DNA from 3 places in the Sphingomonas sp. GW821-FHT09E03 genome. Region 3 is predicted to be linked to each of the others. Evidence: predicted binding sites of a transcription regulator. Region 3 holds the regulator's gene; each other region holds the start of a gene.
What was found. Region 3 encodes LexA, which represses DNA repair genes until DNA is damaged. Its sites were predicted from a motif close to GTTCCNCNCTTGTTCT; they were not measured.
Positions count from the first base shown of each region.

Region 1: the regulator LexA is predicted to act here: its motif matches at 3,709-3,724, upstream of AC07M8_RS10915 (DNA recombination protein RmuC).
Region 2: the regulator LexA is predicted to act here: its motif matches at 3,126-3,141, upstream of AC07M8_RS16480 (protein ImuA).

Region 1 covers NZ_JBWKOS010000004.1:118,238-123,983, forward strand. The annotation lists gene AC07M8_RS10890 (thiolase family protein) at 1-136, opposite strand, end outside; gene AC07M8_RS10895 (long-chain-fatty-acid--CoA ligase) at 282-2,045, shown strand; gene AC07M8_RS10900 (MerR family transcriptional regulator) at 2,069-2,482, shown strand; gene AC07M8_RS10905 (hypothetical protein) at 2,648-2,821, shown strand; gene def (peptide deformylase) at 2,988-3,512, shown strand; gene AC07M8_RS10915 (DNA recombination protein RmuC) at 3,810-5,252, shown strand; gene AC07M8_RS10920 (TrmH family RNA methyltransferase) at 5,256-5,746, opposite strand, start outside.
Region 2 covers NZ_JBWKOS010000010.1:34,567-40,312, forward strand. The annotation lists gene AC07M8_RS16455 (single-stranded DNA-binding protein) at 1-90, shown strand, start outside; gene AC07M8_RS16460 (DUF7146 domain-containing protein) at 342-1,211, shown strand; gene AC07M8_RS16465 (SOS response-associated peptidase) at 1,254-1,877, opposite strand; gene AC07M8_RS16470 (HU family DNA-binding protein) at 1,929-2,198, opposite strand; gene AC07M8_RS16475 (hypothetical protein) at 2,412-2,855, opposite strand; gene AC07M8_RS16480 (protein ImuA) at 3,217-3,921, shown strand; gene AC07M8_RS16485 (Y-family DNA polymerase) at 3,836-5,620, shown strand; gene AC07M8_RS16490 (error-prone DNA polymerase) at 5,617-5,746, shown strand, end outside.
Region 3 covers NZ_JBWKOS010000004.1:256,425-262,170, forward strand. The annotation lists gene trpC (indole-3-glycerol phosphate synthase TrpC) at 1-315, shown strand, start outside; gene moaC (cyclic pyranopterin monophosphate synthase MoaC) at 312-788, shown strand; gene AC07M8_RS11550 (molybdopterin molybdotransferase MoeA) at 846-2,036, shown strand; gene lexA (transcriptional repressor LexA) at 2,107-2,787, shown strand; gene AC07M8_RS11560 (ComEC/Rec2 family competence protein) at 3,086-5,062, opposite strand; gene gltX (glutamate--tRNA ligase) at 5,355-5,746, shown strand, end outside.

The DNA of each region.
Region 1 (5,746 bases), 140 kb from region 3:
GATCCACCTTGGTCTTGTCGAGCAGCCCGCGAATCACCTGCGCGGCGAGATCGTCGGGGCGGACCCGGGCGAGATCGCCCTTGCCCGCAAGGTGGAAGGGCGAGCGGGCGTAGCCGGCGATGACGACGTTGGTCATGAAATCCTCTCTCAACTGACCGCCCGTGACCACTAGGCCTTGCGGGCTACCGTATAGGTGCGATAGTTTCCCAATACGTCAAGGCCGGGCCGCCGACAATATGCCCGGTGATAATGGAGAGGATCGAGCATGATCGGCAACCGTCATGGGTGACCAGCGTCCGGCGATGGATGACGCCGCACCGGCCGGCACCAGCCCCACCTTCACGGTGGAAAACCTCACGAATTTAGCGGTCGATGCGGCCACCGACGCTACGGCACCGCTGGCGATCAAGGTCGGCGTGCCCTTGCCGTCGCGGCCGCGGTTGCTCGGCGATCTGCTCGCCGACTCGGTGAGCAGGTTCGCCGATCGCCCCGCGATCGACTTCATGGGCAGCATCACCAGCTATGGCCAATTGGGCGAGGCGGTCCTCCATGCCACCCGCGGGCTGCAGGATCTCGGCGTCAAGCCGGGCACCCGCGTCGCGCTATGCCTGCCCAACACGCCTTATTATCCGATCGCCTATTTCGCGACGCTCGCGGCGGGCGGCATCGTCGTCAACGTCAACCCGCTCTATGTCGAGCGTGAACTCAACCATCTGCTCGCCGACTCGGGCGCCGAGATCATCCTCACCTGCGACATCGCCGAGATCCACGCCCGCGTGGTCAAGGCCGCGGCAGATAATGGCTTGCGCCATGTCGTTACTTGCCCAATCGCCGATGTGTTGCCGCCGCTCAAGCGCTTCGCCTATCGCATCGTCAAGCGCCGCGAGATTGCGCATCCGCCGCGCGACGCGGTGCATCTGCCCTTCACCGCCTTGCTCGCCAATGACGGCAAGCCTGCGCCGGTCACGGTCGCGCCCGACGATGTCGCCGTGCTTCAATATACCGGCGGCACCACCGGGCTGCCCAAGGCGGCGATGCTCAGCCACGCCAATCTTGTCGCCAACACTGATGCGATGGTGATTCATGTCGGTGGCGAGAGCGACGAGCAGGATCGCGTGCTCGGTGTGCTGCCGCTGTTCCACGTCTTCGCGCTCACCAACGTGCTCAATTTCGCAATGCGCACCGGCGCCGAGATGATCCTGCTGCCGCGCTTCGATCTCAAGCAGCTGCTCGCCACGCTGAAGCGTACCCGGCCGACCTATTTCCCCGCGGTGCCGACCATCTACAATGCGCTGAACGGCGTCGCCGAGAAGCAGACGCTCGATCTCTCCTCGATCAAGGTGTGCATTTCGGGCGGCGCACCGCTGCCGCAGGAGGTCCGCCAAGCGTTCGAGACCTTTACTGGCGCCAAGCTGGTCGAGGGCTATGGCCTGTCGGAAGCTTCGCCAATCATCACCTGCAACCCGTTCGAGGGGATCAACAAGAAGGGCTCGGCCGGGCTGCCGTTCCCCGGCACCACCATCGAGATCCGCGATCGCGAGGATCCCACCCGGATCATGCCCGCCGGCGAGAAGGGCGAGATCTGCGCGCGCGGCCCCCAGGTGATGCAGGGCTATTGGCTGAAGCCCGACGAGACCGATGCGGCATTTGTCGATGGCGCGCTGCGCACCGGCGATGTCGGCTATCTCGACGCCGACGGCTATCTGTTCCTGGTCGACCGGATCAAGGACATGATCCTGTGCGGTGGCTACAACGTCTATCCGCGGATCATCGAGGAAGCGCTGTACGAGCACCCGGCGGTGGTCGAGGTGGTGGTGATCGGTGTGCCCGACAAATATCGGGGGCAAAGCCCCAAGGCGTTCGTCACCTTGTCGTCGCCCGATGCCGCCACGCCCGACAGCCTGCGTGACTTCCTCCGCGACAAGATCAGCAAGATCGAGCTTCCGCGCGAGATCGAGATCCGCGACAGCCTGCCCAAGACGTTGATCGGCAAGCTGTCCAAGAAGGAGCTGGTCGAGGAAGAACTCGCCAAGGCGGCGTCATAAACGGCGTGGGGGAAGGGCAGGCTATGGACGAGGGCGCCGATCTGAAGGGCATCCAGGAGGTCGCCGATTTTCTCGGCGTCACGCCGCGGACGCTGCGCTTCTACGAGGACAAGGGGCTGATCGAGCCGTGCCGGATCGGCACCACGCGGGTGTATCGCCGCCGCGAGGTCGCGCGCATGCAGCTCATCCTGCGCGGCAAGCGGCTCGGCTTTTCGCTCAAGGACATCGAGGAGTTCCTCGACCTCTACGATGCCGATCCGCAGCACCTCGAACAGATGCGCGCGCTCGCCGCGCGCTGCCGCGAGCGCATCGTCGAGTTCGAGCAGCACCGCATCGCGCTCGACCAGACCATCGCCGAGCTCGCCAAGATCGAAGCCGAGGCGCTGGAGCGTGTCCGTTCCGATGGCCACGCGGCGAGGAAGGCGGCGAGCGGCTGACCGGTCCGCCGCCACACTCGTCATCCTCAACTCGTTTCAGCATCCATGGCCCGTCACTGCCGGCAAGCGCGGGCGATGTGCAGGCCCTGGATGCTGAAACAAGTTCAGCAGGACGGGCAGAGAGGCTAGGCTCCCGCGATTGATCACGATGGCGAAAGCTTCACGATGCGTACGCGCCTCAGCATCTGCGCCCGCAAACAGCGCTATGCGACCGCGGCGGATGCGCTGATCGTCGCCCGCGCGGCCGCTTATCCGCTGCGCCCCTACCGATGCGACCGCTGCCAACGCTTCCATCTCACCAGCCGCACCAAGGGCAAGCGCCCGCCGCAGCCGAGCTAGCCGGCCAGGTCCGTCGCTTGCCCCCTCCGTTCCGCTCGAGCGACGTCGAGAAACCGGGCCGGTGTCGGACTGGGTCTATCAACGGTGCCTGAACGGCCGGACAGGCGAGCGTTCACCAATCCCCGCTCGCTTGACGACCTTCGGCCCACATCCTAGCTGAACGGCCATGGCCGTTCTCCCCATCGTCGAAGTCCCCGACGCGCGTCTTCGTGTCGTCTCCAAGCCCGTCGAGGCCGTCACCGACGCCACGCGTGCGATCGTCGCCGACATGATCGACACCATGTACGACGCCCATGGCATCGGCCTCGCTGCGATCCAGGTCGGCATCGATCAGCGCATCCTCGTGATCGATCTGCAGGAAGAGCAGGGCGAGGACGAAAAGCCGATCCGCGACCCCCACGCTTATATCAATCCCGAGATCCTCGAGCTCAGCGACGAGACCTCCACCTACAATGAAGGCTGCCTGTCGATCCCCGAGCAATATGCCGAGGTATCACGGCCCGCCCGCTGCCGCGTGAAGTGGCTGGACGAGCAGGGCGAGGCGCACGAGCGCGAACTCGACGGCCTGCTCGCAACCTGCATGCAGCACGAGATCGACCATCTCAACGGCGTTCTGTTCATCGATCACGTCAGCCGGTTGAAGCGCGACATGCTGCTGAAGAAGCTCGCAAAAACCCGCAAAGCCGGGTGATCGGGGGCGGCCGCGCGCCCCTTGAACACCGTCAGCCAATAAATTCCGTCACCCCAGCGAAGGCCAGGGTCTCCTCGAGGCCAGGCACATCGCCGTCCCAGGGAGATGCCAGCCTCTGCTGGTATGATGACGAGGGGCGACGCCCACCGCTAAGCCCGCGGCGCCACCCCCAAATTCCCCCTGTCCTACACACCACGTTCGATCTATGTTCCTCACCGCCGGTGGCAGGACTCCGCCTCGGCCGGCGCCGTGCACCAAGTGCGATATGCGCGAAGTTAGACAAGTTTGGGGATTGAAGTGGGCCAGTTGATCATCGTCGCCATCCTCGCCGCGGTCGCCGGCCTGCTGGTCGGCTGGCTGCTCGCCAGCCGCCGCAACGGCACGCTCGCCGCCGATCTCGCGGTCGCCCAAACCCGCGCCGGCGACGCCGATCTCGCCCGTCAGGCCCGTGACGCGGTGGAGCGCGAACGCAACGAGGCAATGCGCGAGGTCGCGAGCCTGCGCGCCCAGAATGCCGAGCGCGCCCAGGTCGCCGATCGGCTGCGCGTCGATCTCGACGCCACCCGCGCCGATCGCGACGCGCTGCGCACCGATTACGCGACGCTCAAGGCGCAGGGCGAGGCGTTCGAGGCGCGGCTGATCGAGCTGCGCGAGGCCAAGGAGGTGATGGCCGCGCAATTTGGCGACGTCGCCAACAAGTTGTTGAGCGATGCGCAAAAGGCGTTCCTCGAGCGCGCCGATGCCCGCTTCAAGCAATCCGAGGAGCTCGCCGGCCAGAACCTCAAGTCGATGCTCCAGCCGGTCAACGATCGCCTGCTCCGCTACGAAGAAGGCGTCGCCAAGGTCGAGGCCGAGCGGCGCGATGCGTTCGGCGACCTCAAGGGCCAGATCGAGCAGATGCGGCTCGGCCAGGAGCGGGTATCGGGCGAGGCCGCCAAGCTGGTCAACGCGCTACGCAACGCCCCCAAGGCACGCGGCCGCTGGGGCGAGCAGCAGCTGCGCAACGTGCTCGAGACCTGCGGGCTTGCCGAGCACACCGATTTCGCGATGGAGGTCAGCGTCTCGGACGGCGAGGGTGGTCGCCTGCGCCCCGACGCGATCGTTCGCGTCCCCGGCGGCAAGTCGCTGATCATCGACGCCAAGGTCTCGCTCAACGCCTATCAGGACGCGTTCGGCGCGGTCGACGACAGCGAGCGGCTCGCCGGGCTGGTCGCCCATGCCGCCTCGATGCGCGCGCACGTCAACGGCCTCGGCAATAAGAGCTACTGGCAGCAGTTCGAGGATTCGCCCGAATATGTCGTGATGTTCGTTCCCGGCGAGCATTTCCTCTCCGCCGCGCTCGAACATGATCCGACGCTGTGGGACTTCGCGTTCGACAAGCGCGTGCTGCTCGCGACACCGACCAACCTCATCGCCATCGCCCGCACCGTCTCGGCGGTATGGCGCCAGGAGAAGCTCGCCAAGGAGGCGCGCGAGATCGGCACGCTTGGCAAGGAGCTGTACCAGCGGCTGGTGGTGATGGGCGGCCATGTCGCGCGGCTCGGCAAGAACCTCGATACCGCGATGGGGGCCTACAACTCGTTCGTCGGCAGCCTCGAAAGCCAGGTGCTCACCAGCGCCAAGCGGTTTGAGGCGCTCAACATCGATACCGGCGGCAAGTCGATCGAGCCGCTGCCGCTCGGCGAACAGGCGGTCCGTCCGCTCACCAAGCTCGAGGTGCTGCCCGACGCCGCGGCGTGACGGTCAGCCGCGCTGCTGCGCGAGCACCTCATAGGCCATCACCGCGGTCGCAACCGCCGCATTGAGGCTGTCGGCCTTGCCGTGCATCGGGATCTTGACCAGGAGGTCGCAGGCATCGGCATAGTCCGCGGGCATGCCCTGCGCCTCGTTGCCGGTGAGGAGGAAGGTCGGCGCGGCATAGCGGGCGGTGCGATAGTCGTGGCTGGTGTCGAGGCTCAGCCCCACCAGCTGCCCCGGCCCCTCGCGCAGCCAGCCGAGGAACGCCTCCCAGCCGCTGCGCACCACCGGCACGGTGAACAACGCCCCCATGCTCGCGCGCACCGCCTCGACCGAGAAATGATCGACCGATTCGCCGATCAGGATCAGCCCGCCCGCGCCGACCGCATCGCCGGTGCGCAGGATGGTGCCGAGATTGCCCGGGTCGCGCAGCCGCTCGGCAACCAGCCAGATGCCGGCACTGTGCCGGTCGAGGTCGGCGAGGGTGACCTCAAACT
Region 2 (5,746 bases), on a different contig from region 3:
CATGGCGACAGCAACGAAGTTTCCTACCGCACCGAGCTGATCGCCGACACCTTCTCGATCCTGACCAAGGCCGAAGCCGAGCATAGCTGATTGGGGGTCGGAAGCGGGTTGGCGGCACGGCTCCACCTCCGCCGCGTTGCGGTCGAGCCAGCGTGGCCGTTCCAACCCGGTCGGGTGACGATCCTCGCTTGGTTGCCACCCGGACGAAAGAGATCGTCGCGCCGCGCGCAGCCCACCTTCTCATGCCGACCATCCAGAGTGGAGGATGCCGCCTGTGCGTTCGGTGATATTTTCCGGAGGCTAAAGTGACCGAAACCGACCAACTTCACAGGACGTGGCCGATGACGAGACTACCGCTCGATGCCGAAGTCCGAGCCAAGAACATCGTCGAACAGCTCGGCGGGGTGTGGCGCGGGACTCGCGGCGAATGCCGCTGCCCGGCACATGACGATGGCTCACCCAGCCTGTCCGTCCGCCTCGGCGATTCGGCGATCCTCTTCCACTGTTTTGCCGGCTGTACAGCGCTCGAGGTGCTGAAGGCGCTTCAGCGCCAAAAGCTCCACGACCGTTCTGCGGTGGCAATGCCGGAGGGCAAGCCGAAGCGCGACATGGGCCCGCTCGCCCTGCGTCTCTGGAATGCCAGCGTGCCGGTCGCGGGCACGCTCGCCGAAGCCTATCTCGTCGCCCGCGGCCTCTCCACGCCCTATCCCAAGGCTTTGCGCTTCAACCCGGCGACCATATTCGGCTCCGGTGCCGACAGACGCGTCATGCCCGCGATGATCGCCGCAGTCGAAAACGACCTCGGACTGGTTGCCGTCCAGCGGACCTTCCTCGATCCTGTCGATGTGCTGCGCAAGCCCATCCCAAAGCCGAAGGTTGCGCTCGGACTGCTCGGCACAGCAGCGATCCGTCTTGCGCCTGCGACCGACGAGCTGGGCCTTGCCGAAGGGATCGAGGACGCCCGGTCGGCGACCGAATGGTTCGGGACGCCGACATGGGCGCTGGGCGGTGTCGAACGGCTAGCCTTCGTCGCGATCCCGGAGAAGGTCCGCCGTGTGATCGTTTACGGTGACCGGGGCCGTGCGGCCGACCGCCTGCTCGAAAAGGCACGCGATCACCTGACAGCGAACGGGCGCGAACTCATCAGCCGCGTGCCCGAGCATCACGACGACTGGAATGATGCCTGGCGCGCGCACCGGCGAAGTGCATGAAAGCGCAGCAGCGGATGCTGGATCGTGGGGATTATGAGCGTGTCAGCCGAGCCGCATCAACTGGGAAGGGTAGGGGGCGACGAGCCCCTTCAGATCGTCCCATGGTGCCGATAGCCAGCGATCATAGTCGTCGTCGTGAAGGACCACCGGCATCGCCTTTGGATGGATCGGCGCGACGATCGCATTCGGCTCGGTGGTCAGGAATCCGTAAGCATTCCCGCGCTCGGTCGGTCGCCAGATTCCGGCAAAGGCAAAAATCGGGCGGCTAGGCACGTCGAACCAGTGCAGCGGCTTCTTTCCGTCCTCGCCAGGCGCGATCCCGAACTCGGAGAACGCCGTTACCGGCACCAGGCAACGGCGCGCCGGCGTTGTCAGCATCGACCGCCAGAAGCTCGAGTTGAGATTGCGCACGTTGGTCACGTATTTGGTGAGCTTTACGCTTGGGTCGCGCTTGCTCGGCACCTGGGTCGGTACACCCCACTCCATCCGTTCGATCTTCCGGTCGGTGCCGTCCTCGATGACCACTTGGCCGAAGAAGGGCGTCTTCTTGCCCGTCGGAAAGATGTCGGGAGCCGGGTACGTCTCGTCGGGCTCGTAAGGCGGGCGGATGCCGAACGTCGCGGCTATCTCCGCCTGTTTCGCCGTCAGCCTGTATCGATTGCACATCCGAGCACCCTATCGTGGTGCCGGCAAGCTTCGCCCGCCGGCACTCTGGTCTTAGAGCTTGTCCTTCAGGCCCTTGGCGGGCGTGAACGAGACCTTCTTCGATGCAGCGATCGTCATCGCCTCGCCGGTCGACGGATTGCGGCCCTGGCGCTCAGGACGATCCTTGACGGCGAATTTGCCGAAGCCCGCGATCGAGACCTCTTCGCCCTTTGCGGCCGCGCTTGCGATCTGGTCGAACACGGCGGCGATTGCGGCCTTGGCCTCTGCCTCGCTCGTGCCTGTCGTCCCAGCGACGCCCTTCGCCAGTTCACCGATGTTCATGCTACTTACTCTCCCTAGTGGATCTGGCCGGACCTTAGCCGTGCCGAGCGCCGATACAATGATGCTCCTCGACGATGTGCATGTCGCGGGCGCCCGCCTAATGGTCCGCAAACTGGCTAATCATGACGTGGTCGAGGTGTATCAGCCCGGGTGCGGGCAGGGGGCGATCGCCGAGCTGGCGCCCGAGCCAACGCAAAGACTTCGGCCGGGTTTCTAATGCGCGCTGCGCTCTCGCGTGACGCGCGGATCTTCATACAGGTCGCGGATTGCGCGCAGGCGAAAGACGTTCCACCAGCGCTGCCATCGATGCTCGGCCGCATCGTGGATCATATGGCAACGCTGGCAGAGCGCCGCGAGATTGCCGGGCATGCTGTTGCCTGGATCGTGATCGAGATGCGCACAAGCCAGCACGACATACGTCGTTCGTACCGACGCCAGAATGAAGCCGCCTTTGAGCGCGATCCGCTTGCCACGGCCGGAGCGCCAACACACGGCATCGGCATCCCACCAGCGACCATCGCCAAGATGTGCGACCCGACGCATATGCGGCCTCGAGCAGTGCTCGCAGCGCGCGCCGGCCCGATCGAACCGGATCACGTCCGACAGCTGGCGCCAGTCGATCGGGTAAAGCCAGCGGTTTTCAGGGCGGATCGGCATCTCGATTCTATGAGTCAGCCGATGGCAGAACGAAAGCGAAATCTTCTCGGTTTGTTTTTGGTCTGTTGTGTAACCGTTCCACGCGGTGCGTACCGTCAGTTTTCGTGGCGGCTGCCCGTGATCGTGCGCGGCGATACTGGCAACTCACTCGAAATCGCGCCGTAGAGCGCGTGTTCGTTACGACTCCGTACCGTCCGGCCCTTGGCTGCGGTCAAGCGCAAAGACTCGATCTGGCAGACATAAATCCGTTGACCAAGCGTCGGCGGTAACGGAACATAAAGCGAACACGTAGAGTCTAGCCACCATGTCAGCCGTCCTCGATTCGCTTCCTCAAAGCATCGCGCACTTACGAAGCATCGCGATGCCGCTCGCCGATTACCGGGTCCTGCCGTTCGGGGTTGGTGACCTGGACAATCGTCTGAACGGGGGAGGGCTCCGGGCTGGAGCGTTGCACGAGGTTGCGGCACGGACCTGTTCGCTGGTCGACGATGCGGCTGCCACGTTGTTCCTTGCCGGTATCGCCGCGCGAGAAGCGCGGAACACGCGTGCCCCGGTGCTTTGGGCAAGCTGCCGGAACGATCTCTACGCCCCCGGCTTGGCGCAAGCAGGATTGTGCTCGGCGAACGTGATCTACGCCCAGCCCAAGGACAACGCCGCGCTTCTGGCGGTTGTCGAGGACGCGATCCGGGATGGTACGCCGGCAGCGGTGGTGGCCGAGGCGGCAAAGGTTTCGATGGTCGCCACGCGCCGCCTGCAGCTTGTCTCGGCGGAAGCCGACATTCCCGTACTGCTCCTGCGCCGTTGGCGGGGCCGATCGCAAGACCCGCTCGGCGAGCCCTCCGCTGCCTGGACGCGCTGGCGGGTTGCCAGCGCCCCGTCGCAGCGGCTCAAGGTTGCCGGGGTGGGACGCGCCCGTTGGTCGGTCGAGCTGGCGCGTCAACGCACCGGCGGGTCCTTCTCATTGATCGTGGAGGGGTGCGATGAGACGGGTTGTCTCGCTGTTCCTGCCGCACTTGGCCATCGAGCGGCTGAGACGGCTGGACCGGCACGCCACGCCGCGGCCTGAGCGCTTAGCGCTCCACCTCCCGATCGACGACGATCCGGGTGAATGCTCTGTCCCCAGGGGTGGCGGATGGCGGCCGGGTGCGCGCTGGGCGCGGGCGCAATCCCCGACCAAGGTCGAGGTTGCCGGCAAGATTGCGGCGCTTCCGGCGCATGCGAAGCCGCCCATGCGCGAACTCGGGCGGCGATCGGAAGCCGCGAGCCATCCGTACAAGAGCCAGTCGGTCACCCGACCGGCCATGATCGTGACACGGCCCGCAACCGCTCATGCTCCGCTGGCGCTTGTCGGCAAGGTCGGGCGGCGTGAGGAAGTCGTGGCGGCGTGCGCTGCGGCGGCCTCGCTCGGTATCCATGTCGGAATGGCCGCTACCCATGCCCGCGCTCTGGTGTCCGATCTCGACTTCCGGCCCGCCCAGCCAGAGGCGGACGCGGTCCTGCTCGATCGCTTGGCGCTGCTTGCCGTTCGGCGTTGGTCGCCCATTGCGGCCGCGACGCCGACCGATGGCCTATGGCTTGACCTCGCCGGCTGCGATCACCTCTACGGGGGAGAAGAGCGCTTTTGCCGACGCCTGCGCGCCTTCTGCCAGCGCGCCGGATTCACGGCGCGCATCGCGGTCGCCGACACGCCTGGTGCCGCACACGCGCTCGCCCGGTACGGCCGGGAAGATCTGACGATCGTGCCGGCCGGTGGTACGGTCCAAGCGATATCGCCGCTTCCGATCGCCGCCTTGCGACTGACCGGCACGGCGCTCAGTGCGGCCAAGCGGTTCGGTTTCGAGACTATCGCAGACCTTTTGCCGGTCGCGCGCGGCCCGCTTGCGCGGCGGCTGGGCCTGCCCGCCATCACCCGGCTCGATCAGGCGCTCGGTGGCGTGGCGGAGCCGATCACGCCGCGCGAAGATGTCACCGTTCCAGCCGTCGAGCGCCGCCTGCTCGAGCCGATCGGCACGGCCGAGGCGATCGCACAGGTGATGGAGGATTTGCTCGGCGATTTGGCCGTGGTGCTGCAGGCGAGGGGGCTCGGTGCGCGATCGCTCCGACTGACGGGGCTGTGTGTCGATGGAACCGAACAGGTGGTTGCGGTCGGGACATCGCGGCCGACACGTGATGTCTCCCATCTCTTGCGCCTCATGAAACTCAGGATCGAGCGCATCGATCCCGGACTGGGGCTTGAGCAGTTCCTGCTGGTGGCACCGCATACCGAGCCGCTCGATGCAGTGGATCTCGGCGCAGTGCTAGCTGGCGAGGTTCTGGTGCGCGATCCCGCGCGCCTCGTCGATGTCGTCGCCGGCCGCATCGGCCCGAATGCGGTCTATCGGATCGCGCCGATCCCGAGCCATGTACCCGAGCGAGCGGTCGCGCGCGCCGACCCGGTCGAGATGCCGGCAGGGTGGCCGACATGGCGGCGGCCGGTTCGGCTCTTCGCCAGGCCAGAGCCCTTATGGGGCGTCATTGCGCTGCTGCCCGACCAACCGCCGCGGCGCTTCGAGTGGCGTGGCGAAGCGCACAAGGTCGTCGCCGGCGATGGCCCCGAGCGGATCCACGGCGAATGGTGGCGCCGCGACGCCGAGACCTGGGCGGTTCGGGACTATTACCGCGTCGAGGATGAGGCAGGCGGCCGTTTCTGGGTATTCCGGCGCGGCGACGGCACACATGATGATACCGGCGATCTCAGCTGGTGGATCCACGGCGTGTTCGCATGAGCGCGCCCTATGTCGAGCTTCAGGTGCTCACCCATTTCTCGCTGCTGCGCGGCGCGTCGAGCCCCGACGAGCTGTTCGCGGCGGCGGCAGTGCTCGGGTATTCCGCGATTGGGATCAGCGACATCG
Region 3 (5,746 bases):
TCGGCGACCGAGTGCGGGATGGATGCGCTGATCGAGGTGCACGACGAGCATGAACTGGAGCGCGCGCTCAAGCTCAACAGCCGGTTGATCGGGGTTAATAACCGCGACCTGCGCGATTTCAGCGTCGATTTCCAGCGCAGCTACGAGCTGATCGGCAAGGCGCCCGAAGGCTGTACCTTCGTCGCCGAGAGCGGGCTCACCAGCCGCGCCGATCTTGACGCCATGGCGGCGCGTGGCGTGCATTGCTTCCTGATCGGCGAGGCGCTGATGCGTGAGCCCGATATCGAAGCGGCGACGCGGGCGCTGGTGGGATGAGCGGCCTCACCCATCTCGATGCCGGGGGCGCGGCGCACATGGTCGATGTCGGCGACAAGGCGCCGACGTCGCGCGAGGCGGTCGCGACCGGGCGGATCGCGATGAGCCCCGAAGCGCTCGCGGCGATCCGCGGCGGCACCGCGCAGAAGGGCGACGTGATCGCGGTCGCGCGGGTCGCCGGGATCATGGCCGCCAAGAAGACCGCCGAGCTCATACCCTTATGCCATCCGCTACCGCTGACGCGCGTCGCCATCGATATCGAGCTTGGTGACGACAGCATCACCGCCACCGCGACGGCGCGGACCGATGGCAAGACCGGCGTCGAGATGGAGGCGCTTACCGCTGTCTCGGTGACGCTGCTGACGATCTATGACATGGCCAAGGCGCTCGACAAGGCGATGGTCATCGATGGTGTGCGGCTGCTGAGCAAGGTCGGCGGCAAGTCGGGCGCATGGCACGCGCCACGCACCTGACCCGCCGCAGGGATCTGCCATGTTGACCCGCCGGCAATCCGCGCCCACCGCCAGAGCGTGACCCTGCTCCCCATCGCCGAGGCGCAAGCGCGCCTGTTCGCTCTCGCCACGCCCGTGGCCGCCGAGACCGTGCCGCTCGCCGCCGCCGCGGGCCGCTGGGCCGCCGCGGATGTACTCGCCCGCCGCACCCAGCCCGCGGCCGATCTGTCGGCGATGGACGGCTATGCGATCCGCTTCGCCGATCTTCCCGGCCCCTGGACGCTGGTCGGCGAGAGCGCCGCCGGGCGGCCCTATGCAGGCGGAATCGCTGCGGGGCAGACTGCGCGGATCTTCACCGGCGCGGCGATGCCCGCGGGCGCCGATACGGTGATGGTCCAGGAGGAGGTGAGCCGCGACGGGAATCGCATCCACCTTACCGGCGGAGGCCCGCCGGCGCTCGGCCGCAACACCCGGCAGCGCGGGCTCGATTTCCATGAGGGCGACCGGCTGATCGGCGCCGGCGAGCGGCTTACCCCGGCGCGAATCGCGGTGGCGGCAACCGGCGGGGTGGCGAGCCTCGCAGTCAACCGCCGCGTGCGGGTAGCCTTGGTCGCGACCGGCGACGAACTGGTCCAGCCCGGCGACACCAGCGCGCCGCACGATCCTGCTGCACTGCCAGAATCGAACCGGGCGATGCTGGCGGCGATGCTCGCCGATCTGCCGGTCGACATCGTCGATCTCGGTATCCTTCCAGACGATCTTGCGACGTTGCGCGATGCTTTTGCCGCCGTCGACGCGGACCTCCTCGTCACCACCGGCGGCGCCTCGGTCGGCGACCACGACCTGGTCCGGCCCGCGCTCGAGGCCGCGGGCGGGAGCATCGATTTCTGGCGGATCGCGCTGCGGCCTGGCAAGCCGATGATGGCGGGTCGGCTCGGCGCCACGGTGGTACTCGGCTTACCCGGTAATCCGGTATCCGCCTTCGTCACCGCGATCCTGTTCGTTAAGCCGATGATCGCCCGGCTTGGCGGCGCCACCTACCCGATGCCGCGCAGCAGCACGGCGATTCTCGGCGAGGACCTGCCCGCCAACGGCCCGCGCACCGACTTTCTGCGCGCCGAGATCCGCGACGGTCGAGTCTATGCCTCCACCATCCAGGATAGCTCGATGCTGCTTACCCTGGCGCGGTCGCACTGCCTGATCGTCCGTGCCACGGGAGCATCGCCGGCGGTGGCCGGCGACTCGGCGGAAATCCTCGTCATCGCCTGATCAGCGCGCTTGACGGACGTCAGGGCGTTCCCTAGAAGTTCCGCGTCTGTTCTGGCACGGAAGGACCGCCATGCTCACCCGCAAGCAGCACGAACTCGTCTGCTTCATTCACGATCGCCTTGAAGAGACTGGCGTGTCGCCGTCGTTCGAGGAGATGAAGGAAGCGCTCGACCTCAAGTCGAAATCCGGGGTGCACCGCCTGATCAGCGCGCTCGAGGAACGTGGCTATATCCGCCGCCTGCCCAATCGCGCGAGGGCGCTGGAAGTGGTCAAGATGCCCGAGCGCGGCGACCGCAAGGTAGCGACTCCGGCCACGCCACCGGCCCGCACCAGCAACGTTCGCGCGACGGCCCCGACGCCGGCCAATGACGTGATCGAGATCCCGCTACACGGCCGCATCGCCGCCGGCGTACCAATCGAGGCGTTCGAAGGCAGTTCGATGCTTGCGGTGCCGGCCGCGTTGCTCGGTTCGGGTGAACATTATGCCCTCGAGGTGTCGGGCGATTCGATGGTCGAGGCCGGCATCCTCGATGGCGATTTCGCGCTGATCCGCCGGACGGAAACGGCGCGCGACGGCGAGATCGTGGTGGCGCTGATCGAGGACAGCGAGGCGACGCTCAAATATTTCCGCCGCGAAGGTGCGATGGTCCGGCTTGATCCGGCCAACCGCGCTTATCAGCCGCAGCGCTATGCGCCGTCGCATGTACGGGTGCAGGGTAAGCTGTCGGGAATCCTGCGCCGCTACGATTGAGGGTGGTGGCACGGCCGATGGTTGATCGTGACGAAGTTGATGTAGTGGGGTGACGGAGCGGCAGGCTTGGTGCCCGGTGTCTCTTGAGCCCTGATCGTCGCTAATGCTGCTATCTCTCTAGTGTGCCGAGGCTGACACGATGGGGTAAGTGCGCGGCCAACCACCTCTTTACCCTGTTCTTCATCCTGAGCTTGTTGCAGCATCTATGGCCGACGCGTGCCGCACGCTCGCGAACAGCTCTGACCATGGATCCTGGAACAGGTTCAGGATGATCGGGGTATCCGGGCGGCAGTCGTGGTCACCGTGGACGAGGTGGCGACGAGCGGCGGCGGGGCCAGAATTCATAGTTCGGACGCGCTGGCGCAATGGTCGGCGCCACAAGCCAGGGGTGGCGGTCGCCACGCATGCGGACCGTTGCCACTTTTCCGGTTACCAGCGTTACCGCGACGCCGCCCGTCCGCGCCAGCACTGGCTTGTCGAGCCGCAGCCAGCGCGGCGTGCAGCGGCGCGGCAGCCAGCGCTCGCTGACGACGATATCGGCGCCGGCACAGGCGACGCTCAGATCCTCGGTTGGCACGGGATAGGCACTGCGGGTTGCCATGATCCGCCAGCTCAGGGCGCCGCGATGGGCATCGGTGATGCACAGATCACGGCTGCAGCGTGCCGCGGGCTGGTCGGCGAGCAGCAGCGGCTCGCCATCGACGCCGCCATTCTCGGCGAGCATGCTGCGGGTGTAATCGCCGGCGCGATCGCGGAGCAGCGCCAGCCCCGCGGGGGTGCGGATCGCCAGATGACGCCCGTCGCCAGTAACGAGCAGGTCCGGCGCCGGGGTGGTGAGCGCCCAGAGCGCGCCGGCGGCAAGCGGGGCCAGCCCGAGCGCCCGCCAGCGGGTGCGCCACAGCATCAGCCACAAGCCGCCGCCGATCATCAACCCGAAGGCGGCATCGGGCATCGCCGGCAACGCGACCGCGGCGCCTGGCGCTGCGGCGACGGTGCGCGCGATCCACAGCAGAGCCTGCAGCGCACCTTCGGCAAGCCACCACAGCGGCGCGCCGCCCCCCGCGAGATCGGCAAACAGTGCCAGCGCCTCCAGCGGCATGATCACGAAGGTAGTCAGCGGGATGGCGACGATATTGGCCAGCGCGCCATACAGGCCGGCCTTGTGGAAGTGGAACACGGCGATTGGCATCAGCGCGAGCTCGACGGCAAGCCCGGTGACGAGCAGCGAGGCGGTGCTGCGCGCCAGCGCGCGCGCCCTGCCCTCCTCACGCGCGGCAACCTGCGCCATCACCCATGGATGCTCGTGCAGCGCGACGATCGCGGCGATGGCGGTGAAGGATAGCTGGAAGCTCGGCCCCACCAGCGCCTCGGGCCACAGCAGCAGGACCACCAGCGCCCCCATGGCGAGCAGCCGCAGCGTCATCGCTTCTCGGCCGAGCGCCAGCGCCACCAGCACCAGCAGCGCGGCGACGCAGGAGCGGATCGTCGGCACCTGGCTGCCGGTCAGCAGGGTGTAGCCAATCGCCGCAAGCGCGCCGGCGACGCCCGCCACCACCGGCAGGCGGACCCGCAAGGCCATAATAGGAAACAGCGCCAGTAACCGGGTGACGAGCAACATGGTGGCGGCGACCGCGGCGGTGATGTGGAGACCGCTGACCGACAGCAGATGGGCAAGCCCCGCCCGCCGCATTGCATCGGCATCATCGGTCGCGATCGAGCCTTCGTCGCCGGTGGCGAGCGCCGCCGCGATCCCACCGGCGCTGCCGGGTAGCTGCGCCGTGATGTGACGGGTCAGCGCGGCGCGCAGTCCCGACCCGGAACCACCGGGGGTGATCACCCTGACTGGCGCAAAGCCGCGGCCGGTGGCCCCGATCCCCGCGAACCAGGCGACACGGGCATAATCATAGGCACCGGGCACCGCCGCCGCGGGCGGCGGCATCAGCCGCGCCTGGAGGCTGATCACGGCCTTGGGAGCAAGGCCGCCCGGTACGTCGGCCGCGGCAAGATTGACGCGGAGGCGAGGCGGCAGCGAGGCGTCCGCCGCCGGGGCCAGGGTCAACCGGACGAGCTCGCGCGCGGCGAGCGGCTCGATACCGAGGACCTTGGCCGTGAAGGTGGCGATCACCGGGCGGGCGAGCACCGGCGCCGCCACGCGATCGGCGCGCCACCAGACCAGCCCGATGCCAAGCGCGACGGTCAACGCCGCGACCGCGAGTGCCCGTGCCGCGCGACCATGGCGCCCGATTGCCAGCCCGCCGAGCCCGACCGCCGTCATCGTCGCGATCGCCTGCCGCCAGGCAGCCGGGCTCGGAAGGACGAACCACAGGCCGATCCCGATTCCGAGCGCGACCGGCAGCCAGAGGATCAGCTGATCACGCTCGGCTTCGAGCCAGGCTTCGAGCGACGCAGATGTCGCAGCGCGGGACCATGAGGGCCGCCACGGCGTTTGAAGGCGCCAGGGGCGCGTGCTAGGGGCCGCCACGGCTGACTTGGCCATCACCAGCGAAGATTGGGAGCAGGCGCGGTTGAGCGCAATAGTTGAAAACGCACCGGCAACGTCCGGCGACATCGATGCCCCCGTTTCGGGCGGCGGCGCGCGCATCGTCACGCGCTTTGCCCCCTCGCCGACCGGCTATCTTCATCTCGGCGGCGCGCGCACCGCCTTGTTCAACTGGCTGTACGCGCGTCACCACGGCGGCACCTTCCTGTTGCGGATCGAGGATACCGACCGGGTGCGCTCCACCCAGCCGGCGATCGACGCGATCCTTGCCGGGCTGACGTGGCTGGGGATCGACTGGGATGGCGACGCCGTGTTCCAGTTCGCCCGCGCCGATCGCCATGCCGCGGTCGCTCACCAGATGGTCGCGGCCGGCTATGCCTATCGCTGCTACATGACCGCCGACGAGATCGCCGCGCAGCGCGAGGCGGCACAGGCCGCCAAGAAGCCGGTGAGGATCCG